2 regions of the Tersicoccus mangrovi genome follow, and region 2 is predicted to be linked to the other one. Evidence: predicted binding sites of a transcription regulator. Region 2 holds the regulator's gene; the other holds the start of a gene.

Region 1 (8,737 bases), on a different contig from region 2:
TTCTCGCGGATCTTGTCGAACACCACCACGGTGTCGTAGAGCGAGTAGCTCAGCACCGTGAGGAAGCCGATGATCGCCGACGGGGTCACCTCGAAGCCGCTCAGGGCGTACAGCCCGGCGGTCACGACCATCACGGTCACCAGCCCGCCGAGGGCGCCCACCGACATCTTCCAGGTGCGGAAGTACAGGGCCATGAGCACGGCGGCGATCACGACGAAGATGACGAGCCCCTGGAGGGCCTGCCGGGTGACGTCCGCGCCCCAGGTGGGTCCGACGAAGGTCGACGTCACCTGGCCGGCGGACACGTCGTACGCGCTGCGCAGGGCGTCGCGCACCTGCAGCGTCTGGTCGTCGCTGAGCCGTTCCGTCTGCACCCGCATGGTGCCGGGCGCGATGTTGGTGACGGTCGCGTTCTTGTCGCCGGCGACCGAACTGACCGCCTTCTCGCCGCGATCGATGTCGGTGTGGCTGGTGCCGGAGACGGTGAACTCCGAGCCGCCGCGGAACTCGATGCCGAGGTTGAAGCCGCCGCTGAGGGTCGGCACGAGGATCGAGCCGACGATCGCGATGATCGCGATGAGGAACCAGATCCGTCGCTTGCCGACGAAGTCGAAGGAACGGCGACCGCTGTAGAGGTCGTTGCCGAAGCGGGAGAAACTGATCATCACTCGTCCTCTCCGACAGCGGTGCTGCCGGAACGATCATGGGTGGCACCGACGCGCTGCTCCGCGGCGCGCCGCTCGGCGATCGTCATGCGCCGCTCGGCCTCACGGCTGGCGCCGGCGTTGCGTCCCTTGCGGACGGGCGTGCTGCCCGCCCCGGCGAGCACCGGCTCACGGATGCGCCCGGCGCCGCGGTAGAACGGCACCGCGCCGAGCCGCTCCGGGTCCAGCCCGGACATGCGGTGTCCCCCGCCGAAGAAGCGGGTACGGGCGAGCAACACCATCGTCGGGTGCGTGAACATGAACACGACGATGAGGTCGGCGATCGCGGTCAGGCCGAGGGTGAACGCGAAGCCGCGCACGTTGCCGACCGCGGCGAAGTAGAGCACGACGGCGGCCAGCAGGTTGACCGCCTTCGAGGCGAGCACCGTCCGCTTCGCGCGCTTCCAGCCGTGGTCGACGGCGGAGATGACCGACCGGCCCTCACGCAGCTCGTCGCGGATGCGCTCGAAGTAGACGATGAAGGAGTCGGCCGTCTGCCCGATGGCGACGATCAGGCCGGCGACACCGGCCAGGGACAGGCGGTAGTTGGCGGTCCAGCCGAGGATGGCGATCGCCAGCCAGGTCAGCACGCCCGCGACCACGAGGGACGCGATGGTCACGAAGCCGAGCAGGCGGTACTGGAAGAGCGAGTAGACGCACACGAGGGCGAGGCCGATGAGGCCCGCGATGATGCCCATCAGCAGCTGCTGGCTGCCGAGCGTGGCGGAGATCTGCTGCTCGCTCTGGATCTCGAAGCTGATCGGCAGGGCGCCGTACTTGAGCTGTTCGGACAGGGCCTTGGCCGAGTCCTGGGTGAAGTTGCCGGTGATCTGCGGCTTGCCGTCCGTGATCACGGCCTGCGTCACCGGAGCGGAGAGCACCCGGCCGTCGAGCACGATGGCGAACTGGTTGCGGGGCTGCTGCAGACCGAACAGGCGCTGCGTGACGGCGCGGAACTTGTCGGTGCCAGCGCCGTTGAACTGGATGTTCACGGCCCACTGGCCCGTGTTGGCGCCGTTCGCGCCCGTCGTCTGGCCGAAGCTCGCGGTCTGGATGTCCGCGCCGGGCACCTCGACGGGGCCGAGGATGTACTTGCCGCCCGTGGACGCGTCGCAGGCGATCGCGGGCTTGGCCGGATCGGTCGGCGGCTGCTGCTTGGCAGCGGCGGCGGGCCGGCAGTCCTTCGCCTCGAACGCGCGGTACACCGGCCCGGTGATCCAGTTGGCGTCGCTCGCGTTGGTCGGCTTGGCCTTGGGATTCGGCAGCGCCGAGTCCTTCGCCCGGTTCGCCCCCGTCACCGGGGCGGCGTCACCGACCTGGAGGACGGGACGGAACGTCATGTCCGCCGACGCCTGGATCAGCTCCCGGGTCTGCGCGCTCGGGATGCCCGGCATGCTGACGACGACGTTGCGGCTGGACTGGGTGCTGATCTCCGCCTCGGCGACACCGGAGCCGTCCACACGCTGCCGGATGATCTCCACCGCCTGCGCGAGCTGTTCCTCGTTGATGTCCGCGCCCGACTGAGTGCGCGGCGCGAGGATCATCTCGGTGCCGCCCTCGAGGTCGAGCGCGAGCTTCGGAGCGGCGCTCGCCTGACCGGTCAGGGCGCCGCCGGTCAGCACGGCGCCGAGCGCGATGAAGAGGACGGCCAGCCAGATGATGGTGCGACGGGCACCGGACACCGTCCGGTTCGTACCAGCCCGGTTCTTTGCCATGGGGGGAGGGTCTCCTGCGGACGCGGCGCCCACCCCGCGGGTGAGCCTGGTGTGGTGGGCGCCGGCGTCGGGTCAGCGGTTGTTGTTGTCGTTGTGCTCGTTGAGGCGCCGCATGGTCTCCTCCGGCGTCTCCGCGCGGGTCGCGGTCGCGTCCGAGCCGGCGAAGCCGTCCGTGGCGGGCGCGTCGGTGCGCGGACGATCGGTGCCGACGGGCGTGTCGAGCGGCTCGGCGGCAACGGGGGCACCCGTCGCCGTGGCCCCGGCGTCATCGGCAGCGGGCTCCGCCGGGTCCAGGATCTTGGTCACGGACTGCAGGTGCACGGTGGCGGTGTTGCCGGGCGAGAGCTCGAGGACGACCTTGTTCTCGGCCGCGTCGACGGACAGCACGGTGCCGAACAGCCCGTAGCTGGTCATGACCTCCTGGCCGGGAGCCATCGACGACTTGCGCGCCTGAGCCTCGGCCTGGGCCTTCTTGTTGCGACGGAACATCGTGAAGATCAGGAAGATCAGCACGACGATCATGATGAGGAAAAGGGGATCCACGGTCCTGAGAGTCCATTCGTCGAGTGCAGGATCACGCCGTCCAGCGGCGAGCACTCCTGATGGTGGCACGGCAACCTGATCGGGCGCGCAGAGGCATCACGAGTGTCGGCTCAGTCTAGGCCACCCAGCCGGAGCCCGTGACGACGGCGCGCTGACGTGCGTGCATCGACATGGATCGGTGCACCTGCGACCGCCGGGGCGGGGAACGGATCAGTCGTCGAACTGATCCGCGGCTGATGGATCCACGGCTGATGGATCCACGGCGACCTGGTCCGTCGCCAACTGGTCAGTCGTCGAGCTGGTCCGTCGCGAACAACGGAACGGTTCCGCCGGCGACGGGGCCGTCCTCGTCCAGCCGGGCCGAGAGGGACGCCGCGGCGTAACCGGCGGGCGGTTCGATGCCGAGGTGCTCGTAGGCGGCCGGCATCGCGATGCGTCCGCGCGGCGTGCGGCCGAGAAGGCCCTCCCTCACCAGGTACGGCTCGGCGACGGTCTCGACGGTCTCGGTCTCCTCCCCCACCGCGATGGCGAGGGTGGACAGGCCGACAGGGCCGCCGTGGAACTTGCTGACGAGGGCGTGCAGCACCGCCCGGTCGAGGCGGTCCAGGCCGCGCGCGTCGACCTCGTACATGTCCAGTGCTGCGGAGGCGGATCGGGCGTCGATCTGCTGGACCCCGTGCACGAGCGCCCAGTCCCGGACCCGGCGCAACAGCCGGTTGGCGATGCGCGGCGTGCCCCGGGAGCGCTTGGCGATCTCCGCGAATCCGGCGGAGTTGACGGCGAGGTCCATCAGGCCGGCCGAGCGGCGCAGCACGCGCTCGAGCTCGTCCACGGCGTAGAACTCGAGGTGGCCGGTGAAGCCGAACCGGTCCCGCAGGGGGCCGGGCAGCAGCCCGGCCCGCGTGGTGGCGCCCACCAGGGTGAAGGGCGGCAGGTCGAGCGGGATGGCGGTGGCGCCCGCACCCTTGCCGACGACGATGTCGACGCGGAAGTCCTCCATGGCCATGTAGAGCATCTCCTCGGCGGGCCGGGACATGCGGTGGATCTCGTCGAGGAAGAGCACCTCCCCTTCGCTGAGGGAGGACAGGATCGCAGCGAGGTCACCGGCGTGCTGGATGGCCGGGCCGGACGTGATGCGCAGCGGTGCGTTCATCTCGGCGGCGATGATCATGGCCAGCGTCGTCTTGCCCAGTCCGGGCGGACCCGAGAGCAGGACGTGGTCGGCGCTGCGGCCGCGCAGGCGCGAGGCCTCCAGGACGAGGGAGAGCTGCTCACGCACGCGCTTCTGCCCGACGAAGTCGTCGAGGCTCTTGGGCCGCAGGGCGGCCTCGATCATCCGCTCCTCGGGCTCGCCGTCGGCCGAGACCATGCGGGCGCCGGCGTCCTGGCTCTCAGCCACGGCCGGCCGTCACGGTGTCGTCGTCGGTGGCGGCCGGGGAGAGGGTGGACGTCCGGGCGCGGGTGCCGGCACTGCGCGAGGCGCGTCCGGTGTCCTGGCCGAGCCAGCGCAGCGTGAGGCGGAGGATCTCGGCGACGTTGCCGCGGGCCGCGACGTCGGGCTCGTCCGCCGTGGCCGACTCGAGCGCCGCCGTCGCGTCCTTCTCCGACCAGCCGAGCCCGGTGAGCGCCTGGAGCACCTGCGGCTGCCACACGGGACCGGCCGGCGTCGCAGCCGCCGGGGTCGCGCCCGTGGGCACCAGCTTGTCCGCGAGCTCGAGGACGATGCGCCGCGCACCCTTGGGGCCGATGCCGGGGACCTTGCTGAACGCCTTGTCGTCGCCCGACGCCGCGGCGATCCGCACCGTCTCCGGATCGTGTACGGCGAGGACCGCCAGGGCCAGCCGGGGACCGACGCCGCTGACGCCGAGCAGGGTCTCGAACACCTCGCGGTGCTCGGCGTCGGGGAAGCCGAAGAGGGTCATCGAATCCTCGCGCACGACCATCGACGTCGCGACGGTGGCGCTCTCCCCCGGGCGGAGGGAGGCGAGGGTCTGCGGGGTGGCGTTGACGAGCATGCCGAAACCGTTGACGTCGATCACCGCGGAGGTGAGGCCGACGTGGGTCACGGTGCCGCGAAGCGAGCTGATCACGACGGGTCACTCCTCTCGGGCGGGATCCGGGCGGGGATCGCGGGGTCGAACATATCTACGAACACCCTACGGGAGCGCACCGACAGCACCCGGCATCACCACGCGCGTCGCGGCGAGGCGCCCATCGCCGGAGGGGGCGACGTCGGACGCCGCGGGAAGGTCGACGGTCGAGACCGGGTCCCACGACACGCCGCACGGATCCGGGCTGCGACGCCCGATCCCGATGGACGCCGGCGGGTCCTGGGACCGGGTGAGCGCGGCCCAGCCGGAGCCCGTCGGATCTGTCACCGATCGCGACGATACGAGAGGGTGTGCAGGTCGGGACGTGCAGGTCGGGACGTGCACTGGGTCCCACGACACGCCGCACGCACGGGGGCCGTGACGCCGTATCCCTCAGCGCGTCGGAGTGTCCCGGGACGGGGCGCAGGACGAGCCGGTCGGATCACCCTGTCCCGACGGACGTCGGCGTGTCGTGGGTCCGGGCCACAGGACGACCTGCGCGGGTCGTCCTGTCCCCCGCCGGCTCGACGTGTCCTGGGACGGAGCGACGTGGCTGCGGCAGCAAGGACGAACCGGCTGCCGCTCCTACCGGTGGCGGCGGCCGTGACCGGCCTGGCGGGCGCTGGCCTCGGCCTGCACCCAGAGCTTCTGCGCCGCGGTGAGCGTGCCGCCCGGCGTGCGCTGACCGGCCCGCGCCGCGGCGGCCGCCCGCGAGGTCGACCCGGCGTCGGCCGTCGACGACGCGACGGCGCTCAGCCCCGACCGCCACGCGTGGGTGATGGCCAGGGCGAGGGCGTCGGCGGCGTCCGCGGGTGTCGGTGCCTCAGGAAGGCGGAGGATGCGCACGACCATCCGGGCGACCGAGCCCTTGTCCGCCTGACCGTTGCCGGTGACGGCGGCCTTGACCTCGGTCGGCGTGTGCAGCGCGACCGCGATGCCGCGCCGGGCCGCTGCGGCGATGACGACGCCGGACGCCTGCGCTGTGCCCATCACGGTGGAGACGTTGAGCTGGCTGAACACCCGCTCGACGGCGAGCACGTCCGGGTTGTGGCGATCCAGCCACTGCTCGACGGCGGCGTCGATGGCGAAGAGCCGCGCGTCGAGCGGTGTGCCCGCCGGGGTCCCGACGACGCCGACCTCGACGAGGGTGGCGCGCCGGTCGGCGGTCACGTCGACGACGCCGAGCCCGCAGCGGGTGAGGCCCGGGTCGACCCCGAGCACGCGCAGGCTCACGCCGTCGACCGTCCCGTCAGTCCTCGGTGTCCAGCTCGGCCATGACGGCCTCGCTGATGTCCGCGTTGGAGTAGACGTTCTGCACGTCGTCGAGCTCTTCGAGGGCGTCGACCAGGCGCAGGAACTTGCGGGCGGCGTCGGGGTCGAGGTCCACGTGCATCGACGGGAGGAACTCGGCCTCGTCCGTCTCGTACTCGATGGACGCGTCGGTCAGGGCGGCGCGGATGGCGGGCAGGTCGCTGGCCTCGGAGATCACCTCGAAGTTCTCGCCCTCGTCCTTGACCTCCTCGGCGCCCGCGTCGAGCACGGCCATCAGGACGTCGTCCTCGGACAGGTCGTTCTTCGGCAGCCGGACGACGCCCTTGCGGGTGAAGAGGTAGTTGACCGACCCCTGGTCGGCCACGGTGCCGCCGTTGCGGGTGATCGCCACGCGCACTTCGGAGGCGGCGCGGTTCTTGTTGTCCGTCAGGCACTCGACGAGCAGCGCCGACCCCTGGGGGCCGCGAGCCTCGTAGAAGATCTCCGAGTAGTCGATCGTCTCGCCGGTCAGCCCCGCGCCGCGCTTGACCGCGCGATCGATGTTGTCGTTGGGGACCGAGTTCTTCTTCGCCTTGGAGACCGCGAGCTCGAGGGCCGGGTTACCGGACGTGTCCGGGCCGCCCATGCGCGCCGCGACCTCGATGTTCTTGATGAACTTGGCGAACGCCTTCGCGCGGCGGCCGTCGATGACGGCCTTCTTGTGCTTGGTGGTCGCCCATTTGGAGTGGCCCGACATACCTACGCTTCTCCTCTGATCATCCGGATGAACAGGTCGTGGATCCGCCGCTCGCCGGTGACCTCCGGATGGAAGGACGTGGCGAGGAGCTTCCCCGACCGCACTGCGACGATTCTACCGGCCGTGTCGCGGACCTCCGGGTCAGCATCCCCGTCGGGGTGCTGAGCGGGCGCGTCGGACGGCGTGCGGGCGAGCACCTCGACGCCGTCGCCGACCTGTTCGGCCAGCGGTGCGCGGATGAACACGGCGGGCACGTCGCCGACGTCGGTGAAGTCCAGTGTGACCTCGAAGGACTCCCGCTGCCGGCCGAAGGCGTTCCGTCGCACGGTCATGTCGATGCCGCCGAGGGTGCGCTGCGGGTCACCCTGCCGGTCCAGGGCTGGGTCGGCGACGCGGTCGGCGAGCATGATCATCCCGGCGCACGAACCGTACACGGGCAGGCCGCCGGCGATGGCGTCACGCAACGGCTCGGCGAGGTCGAAGGCCCGGGTCAGTTTGTCCATCGTGGTGGACTCCCCGCCGGGGATCACGAGGCCGTCGAGGCCGTCGATCTCGCCGGGCCGGCGCACGAGGACGACGTCGGCGCCGAACTCGTCGAGGATCGCGGCGTGCTCCCGGACGTCGCCCTGGACGGCCAGCACCCCGAGACGCAGACCGTCCGCGCCGGCGAGCGCGGGCTGCGGGACGGTGTCGAGAACGCGGGGTTCGAGATCACGGGTCAGAGAGGAAGGCACCGGTCCATGATAGGAGCGCCGGACCGGTGATCCGGTCCGGCACTCCTGTGGCGTCGAGTGGCCCGTCAGGCGGAGACGGCCGCCGCACGACGACCGGGCCGAGGCTCCGTCGGAGCCGCCGGCGCGGCCAGCCCGAGCCGGCGACGGTCCCGCTGCTGGTTGACGAACAGGAGGCTGAGGACCCCGCAGACCAGCAGCAGTCCGCCGGCGAGGGCGAAGGACTCCGTGTAGCCGGCAGCCGGTGTCGCAGCACCGCCGATCAGGAACCCGGACACGGCGGGAGCGAAGACGCCGCCCGTGGTGAAGACCGCGTTGGCGATGGACAGATTCGCCCCGCGCTGGGCCACCGAGGTCAGCTCCGCCACGACGAGGTAGCTCAGGGCGAACAGGGCCGGCGCCGTGCCGAAACCGAACACCATCAGGGCGACGGCCAGCACCGGGCTCGGGACGAGGGATGCGGCGAACAATGCGGTGCCACCGAACACGGCGGCGCCGCCGAGCACCCAGGCGCGCGATCGACGGGTGGGGATCCCGCGTCCGTGCAGCCGCTGGGTCAGCGCGCTGAGCCCGACCGTCGCGACGGCACCCCACGCGGCCGGCAGGGCGATCAGGCTGCCGGCCTGCTGGCCCGTCAGGCCGAGCACCGTCTGGAAGTAGGCCGGTCCCCAGGACATGGCGAGGGTGAAGGTCCAGTAGCCGAAGAACGACGTCAGGACGGCGAAGATCCAGCTCGGCGAGAGGATCGTGCGCAGGTAGGGGATCCGCGGCTCGGGCACGTCGAGGCCCGGCTCGGCCCCGTGGGCGGCCAGCTCGGCCTCCCCGACGCCGTCGAGTTCGCGCTCGGCGGCGTGGCTCGTGTACGGACCTTCCTTGCCCACGAACGCCCAGTAGACGGCGAAGAGCAGCCCGACGACGGCGAGGACGGCGAACGCGGCGCGCCATC
Region 2 (8,737 bases):
AAGGCGCAGGTCGAGCTCGCGCAGCTGGAGTACCTGTTGCCGCGCCTGCGTGGCTGGGGCGAGTCGATGTCCCGGCAGGCCGGTGGGCGCGTGGGCGTCGCCGGTGGCGGTATCGGCTCCCGTGGTCCCGGTGAGACGAAGATCGAGCTGGACCGGCGCCGCATCCGCACGCGCATGGCCAAGCTGCGCCGCCAGATCGCGGCGATGGAACCGGCCCGGGTGACCAAGCGCGGCAATCGGCGCCGCAACGAGGTGCCCTCGGTCGCCATCGCCGGGTACACCAACGCCGGCAAGTCCTCGCTGCTGAACCGGCTCACCGACGCCGGTGTGCTCGTCGAGAACGCCCTGTTCGCGACCCTGGACCCGACCGTGCGCAAGGCCGAGACCGACGACGGCATCGGCTACACGCTCGCCGACACCGTCGGTTTCGTCCGGTCCCTGCCCACCCAGCTCGTCGAGGCGTTCCGGTCCACGCTCGAGGAGGTCGCCGACGCGGACGTCATCCTGCACGTCGTCGACGCCTCGCACCCCGACCCGGAGGGGCAGATCGCCGCGGTCCGCGAGGTCCTCGCCGAGGTCGACGCGCGGGACATCCCGGAGATCATCGTCCTGAACAAGGCGGACGCCGCCGACGAGTTCACCCTCGAGCGGCTGCGCCGGCGCGAGCCGTCGAGCATCGTCGTCTCCGCCCGCACCGGGAAGGGCATTGCCGAGCTGAAGGAACGGATCGCCGCCACGATCCCGCGGCCGGACCAGGCGCTCGACCTGCTCGTCCCGTACGAGCGGGGCGACGTCCTCTCGCGACTGCACGGGCCGGACGCGCAGATCGTCACCCTGCACCACGATCCCGACGGGACGCGCTTGACCGTGCGGGTGCGGGCCGGGCTGCGGCCCCTGCTCGACCCGTTCGTCGTGACCGCGTGAGCGCCGACGCCGCCCCGCGCACCGGGAAGGCCCAACGCGGTACCGACCAGCGCGGCAAGGGGCGGGCCGATGCGGGCGCCGCCGACGCCGGCCCGACCGCCTCGGCGACCGCGCTGCTCGACGCCGCGGTCGCCGGTCTGGGCGGTGAGCGCCGCGACGGGCAGCGCGCGATGCTCGAGCACGTCGAGTCGGCGATCGCCGACGGTCGGCACCTGCTCGTGCAGGCGGGCACCGGCACCGGCAAGTCCCTGGCGTACCTGGTCCCGCTGATCCGGCACGCCCTCGACGCGGACCGGCCCGTGCTCGTGGCCACCGCGACGCTCGCCCTGCAGTCCCAGATCGTCGGCCGTGACCTGCCCCGGCTGCTCGACGCCCTCGCACCCGAACTGGACCGGCCGATCGACGTCGCCCTCGTCAAAGGGCGCGGCAACTACGTGTGCCGGCACAAGCTCGACGGCGGCTTCCCCGCCGAGGAGGACCCGGCCGACACCCTCTTCAGCCTCGCAGCGGACACGGCCGCCCCGCACCCGGGGGCCTCCCGCAACGACACCGGGCGCGCCGACGGCCCGATCAGCGCGCTCGGCAGGGAGATCACCCGCCTGCGGGAGTGGGCCGAGAAGACCGACACCGGGGACCGCGACGAGCTGCGCCCTGGCGTGTCCGAACGCGCGTGGCGCCAGGTGTCGGTCAGCGCCATGGAGTGCATCGGCGCGCAGCGGTGCCCCGTGGCCGCCGAGTGCTTCAGCGAGCGGGCCCGGCAGCGCGGCGCCGAGGCCGACGTCGTCGTCACCAATCACGCGATGCTCGCGATCGACGCCTTCGAGGGCCTGGCCGTGCTGCCGGACTACGACGTCGCCGTCATCGACGAGGCCCACGAACTGGCCGACCGGGTGACCGGCGCTGTGACCGGTCAGCTCTCCTCCACGATGGTGCACACCGCCGCGACCGCCGCGCGCCGCCACACTGCGATCGACGTCACCGCCCTGCACGAGGCCGCCGACGGCTTCGACGCCGCCCTGGCGACCGCCCCGACCGGGCTGCTCGCGCGCGGACTCGACGAGGAGGCGGCGACCGCCGTCAACCGGATGCTGGCCGCGACCCGCGCCGCGCTCTCCGATTCGAAGCCCACGCAGGGCGCGGCGGCCGACGGCGGCCGGCAGATGGCCCGCTCCCGCCTCACCCAGGTGCACGACGTGGCCGAGCGCCTGCTCGCCGCCGCGCCCGCCAGCGACGCGGTGTGGGTCTCCCGCCCGGGGCACTGGTCGCCGCAGACCGGCTACGCCGAGGCGGACCCGACCGATCCCGCGACCCTGACGATCGCGCCGCTCTCGGTGGCCGGGCGCCTGCGCGACGGCCTGTTCGCCGACCGGACCGTCGTGCTCACGTCCGCGACCCTGGCCATCGGCGCCGCGTTCGAGCCCGTCGCCGGCGCGCTCGGGCTGCAGGGCGCCGGCGCTCCGGCCTGGACCGGCGTCGACGTCGGCTCCCCGTTCGACTATCCGCGCCAGGGCGTGCTCTACGTGGCCAAGCACCTGCCGCGGCCCTCGCAGGGCATCTCCCCGGCCGCCCTCGAGGAGCTGGAGGCTTTGATCCGGGCGTCCGGCGGTGGCGCCCTGGGACTGTTCTCGGCCCGCCGCGCCGCCGAGCAGGCGGCCGACGTGCTGCGCGAGAAGCTCGACGTGCCGATCCTGTGCCAGGGGGAGGGCAGCACGGCGGCGCTCATCGAGCAGTTCGCCGCGGATCCCGACACCTGCCTGTTCGGCACCATGTCGCTGTGGCAGGGCGTCGACGTGCCCGGGCCCGCGTGCCGGCTCGTCGTCATCGACAAGATCCCGTTCCCCCGGCCGGACGACCCGCTCTCGACGGCGCGCACCCGTGCGGTCGCCGGGGCCGGCGGCAACGGCTTCATGGCCGTCGCGGCCTCCCATGCCGCCGTGCGCCTCGCTCAGGGGGCGGGTCGGTTGATCCGCAGCCGCGGGGATCGCGGTGTCGTCGCCGTCCTGGACTCGCGGCTCGCGACGGCGGGCTACGGCGGTTTCCTGAGGGCGTCGCTGCCGCCGTTCTGGACCACGACGGACCGCGACGTGGCCCTGGCCGCACTGGAGCGGCTCGCGGCGGCCGATGCCGGTGCCGCGACGAACACGTCGGGAGCTGAGGCGGCGAGCTGAGCTCGCGGAACTTCGCGCGAGGGGCCGAGCGCCTCGCGCCCGAGTGACTAGAGCGCGCGCACCACGGAGACGACCTTGCCCATCACGGTGGCGTGGTCGCCGAGAATCGGCTCGTACTGGGTGTTCTGGGGGAGCAGCCAGGTGTGGCCGTCGCGCTGCCGGAAGGTCTTGACCGTCGCCTCGTCGTCGAGCAGCGCGGCCACGATGTCGCCGTTCTCCGCGGCGTTCTGCCGCCGCACCACGACCCAGTCGCCGTCGCAGATGGCCGCGTCGATCATCGAGTCACCGGCGACCTGCAGCATGAACAGTTCCCCATGCCCGACGAGGCGGCGCGGCAGCGGCATGACGTCCTCGACCTGCTGGTCGGCCAGGATCGGGCCACCGGCGGCGATCCGCCCCACGAGCGGGACCATCGCGGTGTCGGTGGCCGACGGGGCCAGCGGCGTGGGAGCGAGTACGGCCGCGTCGGCGTCGCCGGCGGGAACGGGCTCCTCGGCCAGCGTCAGGGGGATGAGCACCTCCATGGCGCGCGGTCGCTTGGGGTCGCGGCGCAGGTAGCCGAGGCGCTCGAGCTGGCCCAGCTGGTGCGTGACGCTCGAGAGGCTGGCCAGCCCGACGGTGTCGCCGATCTCCCGCATGGACGGCGGATAGCCCTTGGCCGTGACGGAGCGCTGGATGGTCTCGAGGATCTTCTGCTGACGGGCGGTCAGGCCCCGGGTCCCTGCGCTTCGCTGCACGTCGGTCTGTCCTCTCACGGTCCCGATGTCACGGCCCACGAGCGGTGGCGGAATCGGCTCTCGGCAGTTCTGTCGGTGGCGGTTGGTGCACTGGGAACCAAACCGGCTCCCTGCGCCTCACGGTAGGGGAGCAGGGGAGCGTTTTCAAACACATGTTCTAGCGAGTCTCGACATCGTTCGATGATCAGTGCTAGAAATGGACCAGAACAGATTCGAAGATGTGTTCGAACGCGGTGAACGGCCGCGGCGGATGCATCCCGGGTCCCCGACCGAGGAGGCTGGCATGTCGACCCACGTCCTGCACGCACCGAGCTTCACCCTGTCTCTCCACCGCAGCCCGCGCGCGGCTGCCACCGCAGCGCGGCCCGCGGTCCGCAGCGTCCGGCGTCCGGCACCCGCTCCTCTGCGGGCCGTCCGTCCGCGCGTCGCACAGGCGGCGGCTGCGCGGACCGCCCCGGCCCGTGTCGCCGCTGCGCGTCCGGCTGGTGCGGCGCATCCGACCGCGGCGCGTCCGGCCGTGGTCCCTGCTGCCGCCGCGTCCCGCCGCGTGTCGCGGTCGCCGCTGCATCTGACGCGGCGGGGCCGGCTCGTCTTCGTCGGCCTGCCGGTGCTGCTCGCCGTGGCCGTCCTGCTGACGGTGGTCGGGGTGTTCACGACGGCGCCGGCGGCGGCCGAACAAGGAGTCCGGCAGGTGCCGTCGACGCCCGCCGTGCAGGTGACGGTCCAGCCGGGTCAGTCCCTGTGGCAGGTGGCGGCCGAGAACGCGCACGGGCGTGACACCCGGGACGTCGTCGCGAAGATCGTCAGCCTCAACGGGTTGAGCGGGGACCACATCGACGCCGGCCGCAAGCTCTACATTCCGCTCGGCTCCTGACGGGCGTCTCGCGCCGTGAGTGGGGGCGCTGCCCGTGGCCGGCGCGCTGTGAGTCTCCCGCGCGCAGCCCGCGTGCGGGATCACGACAACGGCGATTCGCGGGCGCCCGGGCGGCTTTCCTAGACTGGGACGGTGAATCCCACGAGCGCCGAGGAACGACTGGAGCGCCTGAACGCGCTGCCGCTGCGCGAGAATCTGCGGGGTACCGTCCCCTACGGGGCACCGCAGATCGACGTGCCGATCCAACTGAACGTCAACGAGAACACGCATCCGTTGCCGACGGCCGTGCGGGAGGCGATCGTCACGGGCGTCGAGGGCACCCTCGAGACCCTCAACCGGTACCCCGACCGGGAGTTCACCACGATGCGCGAGAGTCTGGCCCGCTACCTCGGGCACGGGCTGACCGCGGATCGGCTGTGGGCGGCGAACGGGTCCAACGAGGTGCTGCAGCAGATCCTCCAGGCGTTCGCCGGGCCCGGCCGGACGCTGATGAGCTTCCCGCCCACGTACTCCATGTATCCGCTCCTGGCCGCGGGGACCGACACCGGCTACATCGCCGGGACCCGGGAGGCGGACTTCACGCTCACCGCCGAGTCCGCCGCGGCCCAGGTGCGGGAGCACGCTCCGGACGTCGTCATCGTCTGCAGCCCGAACAACCCCACGGGCACGTCCACCGGCCTCGATGTCATCGAGGCGGTCTACGCGGCGACGGAGGCCACCCGATCCATGGTGATCGTCGACGAGGCCTACGCTGAGTTCGCCCACACCGGCACGCCCAGCGCCCTCGAGCTGCTGCCGGGCCGGGAACGCCTGATCATCTCGCGCACCATGAGCAAGGCCTTCGGCATGGCCGGCACGCGCCTGGGCTACATGGCCGCCGCCCCCGAGGTCACGGACGCGCTGCGCCTCGTCCGGCTGCCGTACCACCTCTCGGCCGTCACCCAGGCGGTGGCCCTGGCGGCCCTCGCCCACGCCGACGCGCTGCTCGCCACCGTCGAGGACATCAAGGCCCAGCGGGACCGCATCGTCGACGGTCTGGACCGGCTCGGGCTGACGCCCACTCCGTCGGACTCGAACTTCGTCCTCTTCGGCCCGCTGCAGGATCCGGAGGCGGTGTGGCACGGCCTGCTCGACGCCGGCGTCATCATCCGCGACATCGGCCTGCACGGCCGGCTGCGGGTCAGTGCCGGCACCGAGGCCGAGACCAGCGCCTTCCTCGACCGGATGCAGGAGCTGGCCGACGCCGGCATCGCCGTCCCCGCGCCCTGACCACGGGAGCCCGGCCAGCCCGGCCACCCGCACCGGCACGGTGCGAGGGCGTCGCCCGATATCGACCGACACTGCCGGCCCAGGCTCCACGGAGTGTCCGCGGGACCGCTCGCTAGACTCGACCCGTCCCCTCCGACCCCGTCACCATCTGCGTGACCACGAAGGACTGCCATGAGCACCCCATCCCGGACCGCCCGCCGCGAACGCACGACGAGCGAGTCGTCCGTGACGGTCGAGGTCAACCTCGACGGCACGGGTGAGGCCCGGATCGACACGACCGTGCCGTTCTACGACCACATGCTGACCGCGCTGGCCAAGCACTCCTTGATCGACCTGACGGTCCAGGCGAGCGGCGACACCCACATCGACGTGCACCACACGGTCGAGGACGTCGCCATCACGCTCGGCGAGGTGCTGCGCGAGGCACTCGGCGACAAGGCCGGCATCCGCCGCTTCGGCGAGGCCACCGTGCCGCTGGACGAAGCCCTCGCCCGGGCCGTCGTCGACATCTCCGGCCGCCCCTACCTCGTGCACACCGGCGAGCCCGCCGGCCAGGAGTACCACCTCATCGGCGGCCACTTCACCGGCTCCCTGACCCGGCACGTGTTGGAGGCCATCGCGCTGCACGCGCACATCTGCCTGCACATGACGGTGCTCGGCGGCCGCGACCCGCACCACATCGTCGAGGCCCAGTTCAAGGCGCTCGCCCGCGCGCTGCGTGTCGCCGTCGAGCCCGACCCGCGGGTGAGCGGCATTCCCTCGACCAAGGGCGCCCTGTGAGCGGCAGACCCAGCGTCACCGTCCTGGACTACGGATCCGGGAACATCCGCTCGGCCGTGCGTGCCCTGGAACGCGTCGGCGCCGACGTCACCCTCAGCCGCGACCCGGCGGACGTGACCGAGGCCGCGGGCCTCGTCGTCCCGGGCGTCGGCGCGTTCGAGGCCGTCATGACCGGCCTGCGGGCGGTCGACGCGCCCCGCCTGATCGGGCGGCGGATCGCGGGCAACCGGCCGGTCCTCGGCATCTGCGTCGGCATGCAGGTGATGTTCGACCGCGGCGTCGAGCACGGCGTGCCGACCGCCGGCCTGGGGGAGTGGCCCGGCACCGTCGAGCGGCTCGCCGCCGACGTCGTCCCGCACATGGGCTGGAACACCGTCGAACCCCCCGCCGACAGCACCCTCTTCGCGGGCCTGGCCGACGAGCGCTTCTACTTCGTGCACTCCTACGGGGTCCAGGAGTGGGCGTTCGACGTGACCATCCCCGCCATGGCGCCGCCGCGCGTCACGTGGAGCCGGCACGGCGGCCCGTTCATCGCCGCGGTGGAGAACGGCCCGCTCTCGGCCACCCAGTTCCACCCCGAGAAGTCCGCCGACGCCGGCGCGCAGCTGCTGAGCAACTGGCTCGGCACGCTGTAGGGGGCGCGGGACTCGGGAGCCGCCCCGCCCGCTGTGGCACCCCGACCTCCACGAGCACCACGAGCGCGCCGAGCACCACGAGCACGACGAGCACCACGACCGGCATCCGCCGGAGAAGACGAGGACACGCATGAGCACCACCCCCGAGGGCCCTGCCGCCGAGGCCCCCGCCGAGACGGCCGGCACGAGCGAGCACCGGCTGGTCCTGCTGCCGGCGGTCGACGTCGCCGACGGGCAGGCCGTGCGGCTCGTCCAGGGCGAGGCCGGAAGCGAGACCGCGTACGGGGACCCGGTCGACGCCGCCCGGCAGTGGCAGGACGCCGGCGCCGAGTGGGTGCACCTCGTCGACCTCGACGCCGCCTTCGGCCGCGGCTCCAACCGGGACCTGCTGGCCCGGGTCGTCGAGAACCTCGACGTGAAGATCGAGCTGTCCGGCGGCATCCGCGACGACGCCTCCCTCGACCAGGCCCTCGAGCTCGGCGCCACCCGGGTCAACCTCGGCACCGCCGCCCTCGAGAACCCGGAATGGACCGCGGCCGCGATCGAGAAGTACGGCGACGCGATCGCCGTCGGCCTCGACGTGCGCGGCACCACGCTGGCCGCCCGCGGCTGGACCCGCGAGGGTGGCGACCTGTGGGAGGTGCTGGCCCGGCTCGAGGACGCCGGCTGCGCCCGCTACGTCGTCACGGACGTCACCAAGGACGGCACCATGCGCGGACCCAACCTCGACCTGCTCGGCGAGGTCATCACCCGCACCGGCAAGCCCGTCGTCGCCTCCGGCGGCATCTCCTCCCTCGCCGACCTGACGGCGCTGCGCACCCTCGTCCCGCGGGGCCTCGAGGGCGCCATCGTGGGCAAGGCGCTGTACGCGGGCGCCTTCACGCTGCCCGAGGCGCTGGACGTCGCCGGCCGCCCGTGAGCCGTGAGCTGCCCGGGCACATCCGGGCGCTGCTGGACGCCGCCGGTGGGCCCGCCGACTCGGCCGGTGTGCCCTGGGCCGGGCGCGACCTCGCCGGATCCGTCCCCGCGACCGCGGAACACGCCGGTGACGACGGCCTCGCCGACGCCCGCGTGGCCGCGGCCCTGGACGCCCTCCGTGCCGGCCGCGCCGGGGAGGCCGCCGTCGTCGACGCGCTGCGGGACGCCCGGATCTTCGTGCCGCTGATCGCCAGCGTCGCCGGGGACGCGAACGATCCGGTCCCGGTCTCCGACAAGGAGGCCGACCTGTCGCTGGTGACCATTGCCGCGCCCGACGGCCGCACCGCGCTGCCGGTCTTCACGTCCGTCGACGCGTTGCGCGCCTGGCACCCCGACGCGAGGCCGATCCCCACCTGGGCACCGCGCGCCGCC

The links. Region 2 encodes LexA, which represses DNA repair genes until DNA is damaged. Its sites were predicted from a motif close to TCGAACANNTGTTCGA; they were not measured.
Region 1: a site for LexA is predicted at 5,098-5,113, ahead of ruvA (Holliday junction branch migration protein RuvA). Genes of this name have one in related genera too.

What each region holds. Positions count from the first base shown of each region.
Region 1 covers NZ_JBAJMW010000007.1:87,205-95,941, forward strand. Annotated here, with positions in the region: gene secF (protein translocase subunit SecF) at 1-665, opposite strand, end outside; gene secD (protein translocase subunit SecD) at 665-2,419, opposite strand; gene yajC (preprotein translocase subunit YajC) at 2,492-2,962, opposite strand; gene ruvB (Holliday junction branch migration DNA helicase RuvB) at 3,249-4,331, opposite strand; gene ruvA (Holliday junction branch migration protein RuvA) at 4,354-5,052, opposite strand; gene ruvC (crossover junction endodeoxyribonuclease RuvC) at 5,638-6,285, opposite strand; gene V6N00_RS14350 (YebC/PmpR family DNA-binding transcriptional regulator) at 6,302-7,060, opposite strand; gene pdxT (pyridoxal 5'-phosphate synthase glutaminase subunit PdxT) at 7,063-7,713, opposite strand; gene V6N00_RS14360 (MFS transporter) at 7,860-8,737, opposite strand, start outside.
Region 2 covers NZ_JBAJMW010000009.1:75,621-84,357, reverse strand. Annotated here, with positions in the region: gene hflX (GTPase HflX) at 1-924, shown strand, start outside; gene V6N00_RS15690 (ATP-dependent DNA helicase) at 1,038-3,092, shown strand; gene lexA (transcriptional repressor LexA) at 3,140-3,856, opposite strand; gene V6N00_RS15680 (LysM peptidoglycan-binding domain-containing protein) at 4,377-4,703, shown strand; gene V6N00_RS15675 (histidinol-phosphate transaminase) at 4,836-5,972, shown strand; gene hisB (imidazoleglycerol-phosphate dehydratase HisB) at 6,144-6,752, shown strand; gene hisH (imidazole glycerol phosphate synthase subunit HisH) at 6,749-7,387, shown strand; gene priA (bifunctional 1-(5-phosphoribosyl)-5-((5-phosphoribosylamino)methylideneamino)imidazole-4-carboxamide isomerase/phosphoribosylanthranilate isomerase PriA) at 7,518-8,306, shown strand; gene V6N00_RS15655 (SseB family protein) at 8,303-8,737, shown strand, end outside.